2 regions of the Flavobacterium sp. DW-iso2 genome follow, and region 1 is predicted to be linked to the other one. Evidence: riboswitches for the same ligand, from Rfam matches in the RefSeq annotation. Region 1 holds a riboswitch; the other holds the start of a gene.
What was found. A riboswitch is a leader RNA that binds a small molecule or an ion and turns the genes downstream of it on or off. The one in region 1 is predicted to bind cobalamin.

Region 1 (5,478 bases):
GTGTAACGGTTTACAACTTCAATTTTATTCGAATAATTTAAAACTACAAATGCTAAATCATTGTACAAACCAACATCCTGACCCGTATCTCCCAAAGTTTTTCCCGGATTAACCAATGAAAAAATATTGTTTTGAAAAGTAACATAATCATTTGAAACATAAGATAAGGACGCATCTCCATGCCCAAAGCCACCTTGATTTAAAATCAATACACCATTATCATAAGCACCAAGCGGAGCTTCGATTTCATCATCATCTTTATTACATGATGCAAAGAAAAATGGGCTTAACAAAGCCAAGAGTACAACTTTTTTGAAATTCATTTTATTATAGTTTAAAAATTAAATTAATGGAATAATTCCTTCCAGGCATAGGCCTTGAGGCAACACTTTGATATTTTTCGTTTAGAATATTCAACGCTTGAAAACCCGCTTTAAACATTTTATTTTTACCAAACTCATAGTTAAAACCTAGATTGGTTACTTTATAATCTTTAAGTTCATAAAAATTATCAGTAGAAGTAAACACCTTGCCATTGTACAGAAACTGACAGAAAACGGATGCGTTTTTATAGGAATAAGATAAACTGGATGTAAATTTATGGTAAGGCACGTAAATGAGTTGGAACTTGGTTTCTTCATTCTCAGAAACAGTATAAGCATAATTGCTATTCCACATAATCGAGTGATTCCCTATTTTTTTATCGAAAGTAAAATTGGATTCAATCCCATAAGTAGTTACTTTCTTCGTGTTTTCAGGTTGCCAAAGACCTGAAGAGTTAGGTTTCCAACTAATCAAATCGTTAATTTTATTTAAAAAAGCAGTTGCCGAAAATCGAATGGTCTGAAAACGAATTTCTTGCCCCAGTTCGTACTGATACGCATTTTCAGGTCTTAAGTCAGGATTACCTCCTTGTTGCCAATACAAATCATTGAAAGATGGGATTCTGAAATTACGAGAAACATTTACTTTTAAATTATAGCTTTTAGTGATATCATATTTAGCCCCAAAAGAATACAAGAACGGACTATCGTAGGTATTAGTAATTTCTTTTCGCACACTCAATTCGTACTCCAACTTCTCTAATAGCTGATGCTTCATTAACAAAACACCCGAAGCTACCTGACGTTTTTTTGACAATAAATCAGAACCGTCGCCTGTAGTTTGTGTAAAGTCAATAATAGAATTCAGATCTATTTTCGAATTTAATCTATAAGATAAATCATGTTTGATAATGACTGTTTCTGCTTTTCCATGTGTAAAAAACGACTGTTCCTTATCTTCAAAATATTTATATTTCTCGGTTAGAAAAGCCACTTTAACTTTTGAGATAAACGAACCATAAAAGCCATCCCACTCTACTAAATTTCGTGTGTTTAAATCTAAATACTTACTTTTTGAAGGCGCTGTTACTGTTCCAGAAAAATGTCTTTCTCCATCAAACAATTGACTGTAAAACTTTAAAATATTCTTAGTATCGAAACGATAGCCAACATTTAGATTATAACTCGAATTTTCATATTGCCCATTTTCATTCTTCTTGGTCGTTCCTAAATAATTGTAATCATTATCGGAACTATTTCTTGAGAGACTAAGCTGACTGCTCCATTTATCATTTGACGCTACCAATCTGTAATGGCCGCCAAAAGTATTAAAACTACCGTATTGCAACTTTACTTCGTTTGAAAAGGTGTTTTTAAAATCAAGTTCATTATTCAAATGGATACTTCCACCTATTGCACTTGTGCCATAAATAGCGCTTCCTCCACCTGCACGAACAACAATCGAATTAAAATCCTGCGTGGTTATCGTATTAAAATCAGTTTGCCCTAGAAGCTGCGAATTGATATTTATTCCGTTCCAGATTACAGCGGTCTGCTGGGCTGTAGTTCCTCTAAAAGAAGGCGAAGAAACCATTCCTAGTCCGTTTTCTTTAAAATAAATAACGGTATTGTAATTTAAAAGAGACGTTAGTGATGCTTGATTTTTAGTAATAATCGAATCATTTAGTTGCTGAACCGATTGGGTATTGGAGAATTTCTTCAGTTGCGAGTCAGAAATTTTTACTTCTTGCAATGAAATAGTATCCTGTTGCGCCGAAATGAATTGGCACAAAAACAAAAAACAAGATAAAAACAGTTTATTTATAGTCATAATTTCTGAACCCTTTTTCCCGAAAGTTCGATATTAGTTAAGAAAAAAGGCAGGTCTCCTGGCTTGCGTCTTGTTGTTTACCTTCCCATTCCGAATCATCGGAACAGTGGTTTTGTAGATAACAACAAGCTTGATAGCTTACAGTTGCGGGAACAGCTTAGGTTTTGAACCTAATTCCCTTTTAATGTGATTTACAAATAATAAAATCACAACCTCAATTCGGGAGCAAAGATAGAATAATTGAATGATTTTATTAGAAACTTATTAAAATTAAAACTATTTGCATTTTAAAAATTCATAACAAACTAATAAACAGAAAATTACCGCAACTACTTATCCTTATCTTTCTTTTTAGAAAGCTTGAATATAAGCCAGACAAAACCAACCACGAAATGCAATATGATAATTCCTGCAATAACATAAATAAAGGTATTTGAATTGTCTCTCATGATTCATTTTTTTATAAAATTACTTCTTTAATATTGAAAAAAATGTATCAAATATCACACAAGATTATTTTTATTAAAACAAAACAATACTTTTGTAAAAAAATTAGATTTATGAAATTCGTCAAAAACACCCTATTCCTCTTTCTAATTTCTTTGTTGTTTCTCCAATGTAAAAAAGAGACAAATCACGAAACGAAATCAGGGATAAAAAATGAAATCCAATACGCTACAGGATTCGAAATCTATAAATATAAGGGCTATTCAATAGTTAAAATCACCAAACCTTGGCCTGGAGCCAAAGAAAATTTTACCTACGTTTTACAAGAAAAAAACGGAATTATTCCGGACAGCTTAAAGCAGTTTACCACGATTCAAATTCCTATAAAATCTATTGTTGTTACCTCAACGACCCACATTCCCGCATTAGAAATGTTAGGTGTCGAAAACACATTGGTAGGCTTCCCTAATACCGATTATATCTCTTCCAACAAAACTAGAAAACGCATTGATGCGGGACTGGTGCGAGAAGTGGGGAAAAATGAAAATCTAAATACAGAAGTACTAATTGATATGCAACCAGAAGTGATTGTTGGCTTCGGACTAAACAGCAGTAATCCTTCTTTAGATATTTTGCGAAAAAGTGGATTAAAAGTCTTATTCAATGGAGATTGGACGGAACAATCCCCACTTGGAAAAGCAGAATGGATTAAGTTTTTTGGTGCTTTATACGGGCTGGATTCCAAAGCAAATTCGGTATTTAGTGAAATTGAAAAAGAATACAATACTACTTTGGCTTTAGCCAAAAAAGCAACACAAAAACCTACCGTTCTAAGTGGTTCTATGTTTCAAGATCAATGGTATGTGCCGCAAGGTGAAAGTTGGGCTTCTCTATTTTTTAAAGATGCACAAGCCAATTACTTATGGAAAGACACAAAAGGAACTGGAAGCGTTTCCTTGCCTTTTGAAGTCATTTTAGAAAAAGCACAACAAGCAGAATTCTGGATTGCTCCGGGGGATTTTTCTTCTTTAAAGCAAATGAGTGATAGCAACCCTCATTATAGCGAATTTGAGTCATTTAAAAATAAAAAAGTATATTCGTATGCCTTGAACAAGGGTGCAAAAGGAGGTATTCTCTATTTCGAATGGTCTCCTACCCGTCCGGACTGGGTTTTAAAAGATTTGATAAAGATTTTTCATCCCGAATTAGTACCAAACCACACGCTTTTTTTCTTTCAGAAACTAGAATAAATTGAATCAGACCAATCGAAATACCGTTCTCTTTGCAATCCTAACCATTGGAATGGTTTGCCTATTTTTAATAAACCTCAGTTTAGGATCTGTTTCTATACCCTTAAAAGAAGTCTTTAATAGTCTTTTTGGCGGAACTACGAGCAAAGAAACCTGGCATTACATCATCGTTAATTATAGATTACCAAAAGCCATTGCCGCCATATTAGTAGGCATGGGACTATCGATTAGTGGTTTATTAATGCAGACTTTATTTAGGAATCCCTTGGCTGGGCCATACGTTTTAGGACTGAGTTCAGGAGCCAGTTTAGGCGTTGCGACTGTGATTCTTGGAGCGGCATTTTTGCCGGAATCCCTTGCCACTATAATGCTGTCCTCCTACGGAATTGTATTGGCATCAAGCCTAGGAAGTTTTTTGGTTTTAATGGCCGTTTTAGCTGTTTCTTATCGCTTGCGGGATACTATGGCGATATTAATTGTAGGGCTAATGTTTGGCAGTTTGACAAGTGCGATAGTGGGAACACTTACCTATTTCAGTACCGCTGAACAGTTACAAAAATTCACCTTTTGGTCGTTGGGAAATTTAGGGAATTTATCCTGGACATCCATTGGGATTTTATTCGTTTGTGTACTAATTGGACTCTTTCTCAGTCTTTTCAGTATCAAACCGTTAAATGCACTATTACTGGGAGAAAATTATGCCCGTAGTTTAGGGTTGAATTATAAAAGAACAAGGCTAATTATCATTTTTGCCACTAGCGTTTTAGCAGGTAGTATTACTGCTTTTGCTGGCCCGATTGCTTTTATAGGACTTGCCGTTCCACACATTGCAAAATTGGTTTTCCAAACCAGTAATCACACGATTTTGTTTTGGAGCACTTTGCTTTTTGGAGCTAGCATCATGCTTATTTGTGATAGTATTTCACAAGTTCCGGGCGGAGATATCACATTGCCGATTAATGCCGTTACTTCTGTTTTTGGAGCACCTATTGTTATTTGGTTATTGGTTAGAAAACGAAAAATGATTGGATGATTTTTAATCAAATGAGTCATTAAGAAAATTTGTAGAAAAAAATTTAGTTATACTTAGTGAAATGTATTTTTTCTTTAAAACACATAAAAACATAGGCTTAACTTTATGAAAATAAAAAGGTTTAGATAGACAAGCCCTAAAAGGGCTCCATAGTAAAAACTAAAATAGTAGAAAATGATAACTCAAAAATATTTAAATGGTCTAACTTTCGAGGTCCTTGGAGCTGCTGTAGAAGTTCATAAAACTATAGGAAGACGATTATTGGAAAATGTCTATCATCAATGTTTGAAAGAAGAATTACTATTAAGAAAAATAAAGAATTGGAAATTGACTTTAGATGTGATCTATTTATAGAAAACTGTCTGGTTGTAGAGTTAAAATCGGTGTTACAATTATATCCCATAATTGAAGCTCAAGTGCAAACTTATATGAAACTATTAAAAGCTCCAAAAGGAATTATTTTAAAAATTTGCCAGAAAATTAAACCCCTTTGGTTGAAATAAAGTTTTATAAAAACAAAACACATTGAAACATCAAATTATGTTCTTTTACTATGTTTGAAACCTAGTTTCAAATCTATAATTACCTCAACAC
Region 2 (5,478 bases), on a different contig from region 1:
AATGCATCCTCTTTTTTTAATGGGCTTGAAGCTGTCGAAAAAATAAAAGAGAATATAAGTTTAGGTTTAGGCATGCCGGATGTAATTTTACTGGATATAAATATGCCAATTATGGATGGATGGCAATTTTTAGATGAGTTTAAAAAATTCAACAAGGCGACTGATAACAAAACCCATGTTTGTATAATTAGTTCATCGGATAGTAGTTCGGGTACAAATAAGGCAAAACCATATCAAGATCAAATAAAAATATATATTCTGAAACCAATAACAATTGAGGATTTCAAAGAGATATTTTAGCAAAAAAGCTGAGCCAATACGGACAAACTAAATTTTTTAAATTTAAACGAATGAACTTGATTTATTAAGGTAAGAATTAAATAGCAGCTTTGATTGGCTTTACAACGGTAATTAATTCAAAAGATCGTATCAAAGAAAATTCATATAGAAATCTATTTACAACAGCGGAGGTTATTTCCTTTCTTTGTGATGCACGAACTAGAAGGTCTGTGATCAATAGAAATAAATTATAACTATTGATAGTCATATTCTTAGTCGTGTTCCTAGTACTAACAAAGAAAGGAATCTTTTAGATTTAATCAGCTGTAGTTTTAAAGAGGTAGTAGCACGGTTTGGAGGTAACACTAGACGACCAAAGAGTACTATTTGTAAATTGTACTAATACCATGGAGTTCCATCTCGATTTTCAAAATAAAAACACCAGTAACAGCGATACTCAAAAAAATTTCGCAATCGATAAAACATTGAATGATGTTAATGGAGCTTTGTACAATTCTACTTAGAGCAATGAAACGCTTGTGATGTTCTAAAAGCAAGCAATGTACAAAGAAGGTCAGGAAGCAAAAGGATTAGCAACATTAAATATAAGTATAGAGGCTCTTATTACAGAATCTTTTGTTTTTAATAGAAGTGTTGCGTACTGGCTTAAAGGAATAAATTAGACAATTAGTACAAGGAGAATCAGATGTTGACAAAATAAATACATAAATAGGGGGCGCGCTTTTGTAAATTAAAAATGTACTAAAAGTAGTGAATAGAAATACATCTTGTTGGATTTATCGCTATCTTAGCCTTAGAGTAGTTCTTATATACTTCATCAACCGGAAAAGGCTTTACTTAACTGTAGATTAATAGGGAATCGTGTGTAAATCACGAACTGTCGCGCAACTGTAAGTAACACACCAAAGGTTTTCATCCACGAGCATCCACTGCCAAAGGCGGGAAGGACGATGGACACCGTTACAAGTCAGGAGACCTGCCTTTTTCGAATTGACAATGCTTTCGCGATTTGAAGCTTTTAGTCAGACAAATGTGTTTTTATACAAGTTCAAATATCCTTAGTAGGATAATTAGGGGTTGTCCTTTTTCTTTACGCATTTTTCTTTCTTACCATTTTTATTGCAAAAGTATTGTGAAATAATTAAAGAGCTTTTCATAATGATTATAAACCATTTAAAAAGTTACAAATGCAAACGCACAATCTTGACTATCCGCGAATTGGTAGTGACAGAGAACCTAAAAAAGCCTGCGAGCAATATTGGTCAGACAAAAATTCAAGAAAAGAACTGATACATGGAGGCAGCATAGGATGTATTGAAGACAGTCAGTTAGAACAAGAATCAGGAGTAGAGTTAAAACATTCTATTTTTTTTTGTTCTACGATCAAATTGTTGATACGGCGCCAATTTTAAGTACCATTCTGTAATGTTGTAATGAAACTAATTTATACCAATCGTAAAACAAACTTGACATGTATTTTGTGATGGACTTTGGCTATCAACAGACATTTTGGATAGTACAACATGTAAAAGGAAAGATGCTCTGATAATGACGAAAAGTACATTACTTCCGAATTTTACAAAAATCACAAATTCAATTTATTTCCAATATTTTTTTAATGAAGAAGGATAATAATGTTCGCTTTATGCCTATTTGGAAGAACTATAATCGGATTATTATCACCATGTTTTTCAGAACTAATTTTAAATTATCTAGGAACTATTTTTAGATAAAACCTTAAAAAACTAAAATACAATGACTACCGAAGAAAAAATAAAAAAAGCAGAAACACGAATTTTTAAAGCCGTTTTCCCAAGCACCACCAATCATTACGACACGCTTTTTGGTGGTACTGCAATGCAACTTATGGATGAAGTTGCTTTCATTACGGCAACACGTTTCAGCCGCCAAATAATGGTAACGGTAAGCAGCGACAAAATTGATTTCAAAAAACCAATTCCAGCAGGAACGATTATTGAATTAGTAGGTGCTGTGAGTCATTTAGGTAACACAAGTATGAAAGTGAGTGTTGATATTTTCATTGAGGAAATGTATTCAGAGCATCGTGAAAAAGCGATTACTGGAGAATTTACCTTTGTTGCGATTGACGTAAACAAGAAACCAGAGTTTATAGTTAAGAATTAGATTTTTTTAGTGCCAAGAAATTCTAAAAACAAACCCTAGGAGTTAATATATCTAGGAAATAATTTTAAGGAAATAGCAACAGGCACGGACAAATGGAATAATCGACCTTTTATGTTGCCCATCAGATCTGTCACTCAATTCGATAAAGATAATGGAATCGAATGCGAAAAAAAACAATATTTACAGCTAATAGTCGAATGTAGTTTGGTATGATGTAACTGTTGATAAAGTGATTTTAAATCGGTTTTATAAGGGAACAGGAAATTGGTTAGCCCCTAACCTTCATGAAATAGAACCGTCTCAAATTTAGTTTAGAGGCGGTTTTTTTTAAATATAAAATATTTTTTAACCTCTTCTACAAATAAAGATCTAAATTGTTTTTATAGTTTTTTTTAGACCAAGAGTTGATTTACGGTGTTGGCTTCCTTTTTTGTTTTAAAATGACTATTTTAAAAATTATGAGTTCAATTAATAAATCTAACTCAATTTATTTTGAACTTACACACTTTAAGAGACAGTGCAAGACAGTGCAAGACAGTGCCTTAAATAGCGATTAAAAAACCCACAAGATTTTCTTTTTTATTTAGTTGTAATTTTTTTCTTAATCGATAACGGGCCAGTTCAACGCCGCCGTTTGAAATGTTCATTATTTCTGCTATTTCCTTTGTAGACATGTTCATTAATAGATAAGTAGATAAATCAAGCTCTCTAGGGGAAATAGTTGGATGTTTTTCTTTTAATCTTTTTAAGAAATCAAAATGCACATTTTTAATGTGTTTTTCTAAATCATTCCAACTTTTATCGGCAGTTACCTCTTTAGTGATGCTCTTGTTTAATTTGTTAAGCTTTAACTTTGTTGAGTCGTCAAATGATTCCACATTAATATCTTTTAGTTTGTGGATTATTCCATTTAGTATTTTATTTTTCTTGACAACTTGAAGTGAGTTGTTTACGAGTTCTTTGTCTTTGGTTAATATTTTTATTTGAAGTTTATCATTTTGTAGCTTTTCAATTTCTTTTTCAAGTTTGTACTGCTCTTGTCTAATCTTAGATTCTTTTTCCAAATATATTCTTCTCTGTTCTATCGTTTCGTAATATTTATTTTTTCTAATTTTAACTTTTATTCTCCTTTGGATGAAAAGGATTGTAGCTATTATGATCGATATATAAAATAAATAAGTTAGAAAATGCCTATACCATGGAGGGGAAATCGTAAAATTAAAAGTGGTACTATCTGATTCGATTCCATAGCTATTTCGGGCCTTTAATTTCATTTTATAATTACCTTCTCTTAAGTTAGTGTATTCTTTAATTAAAGATGTTGACCATGGACTCCATTTGTCAGTAAAACCATTTAATAGATATGAAAATTCAACATTTTCAACATTTTCATAAGTAGGTGAGGAAAAGATAAATCGCACTGAGTTTGATTTATAAGGGATAGTGTAGTCGTTCAGTTTTGTTCTTCCATTACCTAATAGTAGCGTGTCGTTTGGGAAGGAAAAGCTCTGTATAAATACTTTGGGCTTTGTTATGAAGCTCTTTGATAAACTAGCGTTATAATGAGCTAATCCATCTGTTAGTCCGATAAATACATTAGCGGAATCAACTGTATTTATAGAAAGATAGTTATTGACTAAGTTACCGGTTAAATTAGAAAAAGGGGATATAGAGTTTTTGTACGTACTATTTGTGCTTTTTAGCAATACTCCTAGTGACTCATCGAATGCATACCATAAATTACCTAATCTATCTTCAGTCAGTGCGTTTATTAAGGGAACATTTTTAAATATAGCACTAATTGTCTGATCTTCATAGAATGTCCCTTGTTGCTGCGAATATTTGTAGAAATGATTTTTAGTTTGAAAATATATTTTATTATTAAAATGCTGAATACTAGTTATTCCTTTCGTTTCTTTCGCTAACTGCTGGTAGCATTTTATTTTAGTGAATTTTGTTAAGTTTTTAGACAATTCTAGTTGGTATAATAAATCATCTTTTTTTAGCCAAAGATTATATCTATCTATTTCAAAAGTGTTTGTTGATTTATTAAAACCAGCGATTTTATTTTTAAATTCCCAACCATTTTGTGTTTTTTCAAATAGCGTAAAACCATTGTAAGTGGAGCCAATGATAAAATTTGGATGATTAGGTATTTTTTTAAAGCCAAAGTAACCTCTATTGTCAAGTATTTTAACAGCATTCGGACTTTCGATAAGCAATGCTCCTCTATTGTGTGCGCAGAACAACAGATTATCGATTATTTGTAAATCCCATGCTTGGCCAGTTGTACCTTTTACGAGTGAAAAAGCATCCTCCTTAATTGTCTTGTTCCAAGTGTGGCAAAAGACTCCTTGATTAGTCGCTACGTACAATTTGTCATTAAAAATAACGGAAGCGTAAACAGTGCTTAAATCATAACTAAAGCCAAAGTAGGAAAAAGGGGAGCTTTCATTAATAAATGCGATCCCGTTATCAAGGCCTAGCCAGAGATTGTTTTTATTATCAATAAAGGAAGTGAGCACGGTATTGTTTTGCAAACCTTTTTTATGATTGATGTGCTGAATAATTTTGCCATTAAGGTCGCAAATGATTATTCCGTCTAATACAGAATTTATAGCGATAAAACGATTCGTTATATTGACTCCACCTAGCGAGCTATTTTTTTTAATAAATTCATTGGCTTCGTTCTTCCAAGGTGTCATTCCTTTTCCATCATAAATAAAAAGTCCTTTGCTTAAAGTGGCGACTAATATTTTGTTATTGGGCATTGGAAACATTCCCCATACCTCGTTATTGTTTAGTATTCTTGAACCTTTTAGAGGAATGAATGTATCGTTTTTATACTCTAGTATCCCCAGTGCAATGTCTTGGAGATACAGTTTATTGTTGATTATAAAGGAAAATTGAAATCGATTAGGTGCATTGCGTATTTTGAGCTGCTTGTTTTTGTATATGTAAATTTTTTCAAAGGATTGAAAAATTACTTCTATACCACGGATATGTATTTTCCAAATGAAGTCTATTGGATTG

Region 2: linked by a shared signal. The riboswitch ahead of AC4PRO_RS05415 (hypothetical protein) and the one ahead of AC4PRO_RS12735 (TonB-dependent receptor plug domain-containing protein) in region 1 are both predicted to bind cobalamin.

The regions. Positions count from the first base shown of each region.
Region 1 is NZ_JBZXDY010000019.1:4,523-10,000, forward strand. Features, by position in the region: gene AC4PRO_RS12730 (YncE family protein) at 1-323, opposite strand, end outside; gene AC4PRO_RS12735 (TonB-dependent receptor plug domain-containing protein) at 328-2,154, opposite strand; cobalamin riboswitch at 2,186-2,386, opposite strand; gene AC4PRO_RS12740 (ABC transporter substrate-binding protein) at 2,715-3,851, shown strand; gene AC4PRO_RS12745 (iron chelate uptake ABC transporter family permease subunit) at 3,904-4,884, shown strand; partial or broken gene AC4PRO_RS12750 (GxxExxY protein) at 5,059-5,387, shown strand.
Region 2 is NZ_JBZXDY010000005.1:136,786-142,263, forward strand. Features, by position in the region: gene AC4PRO_RS05405 (response regulator) at 1-300, shown strand, start outside; gene AC4PRO_RS05410 (hypothetical protein) at 840-962, shown strand; cobalamin riboswitch at 1,112-1,298, shown strand; gene AC4PRO_RS05415 (hypothetical protein) at 1,488-1,712, shown strand; gene AC4PRO_RS05420 (acyl-CoA thioesterase) at 2,056-2,445, shown strand; gene AC4PRO_RS05425 (triple tyrosine motif-containing protein) at 2,988-5,478, opposite strand, start outside.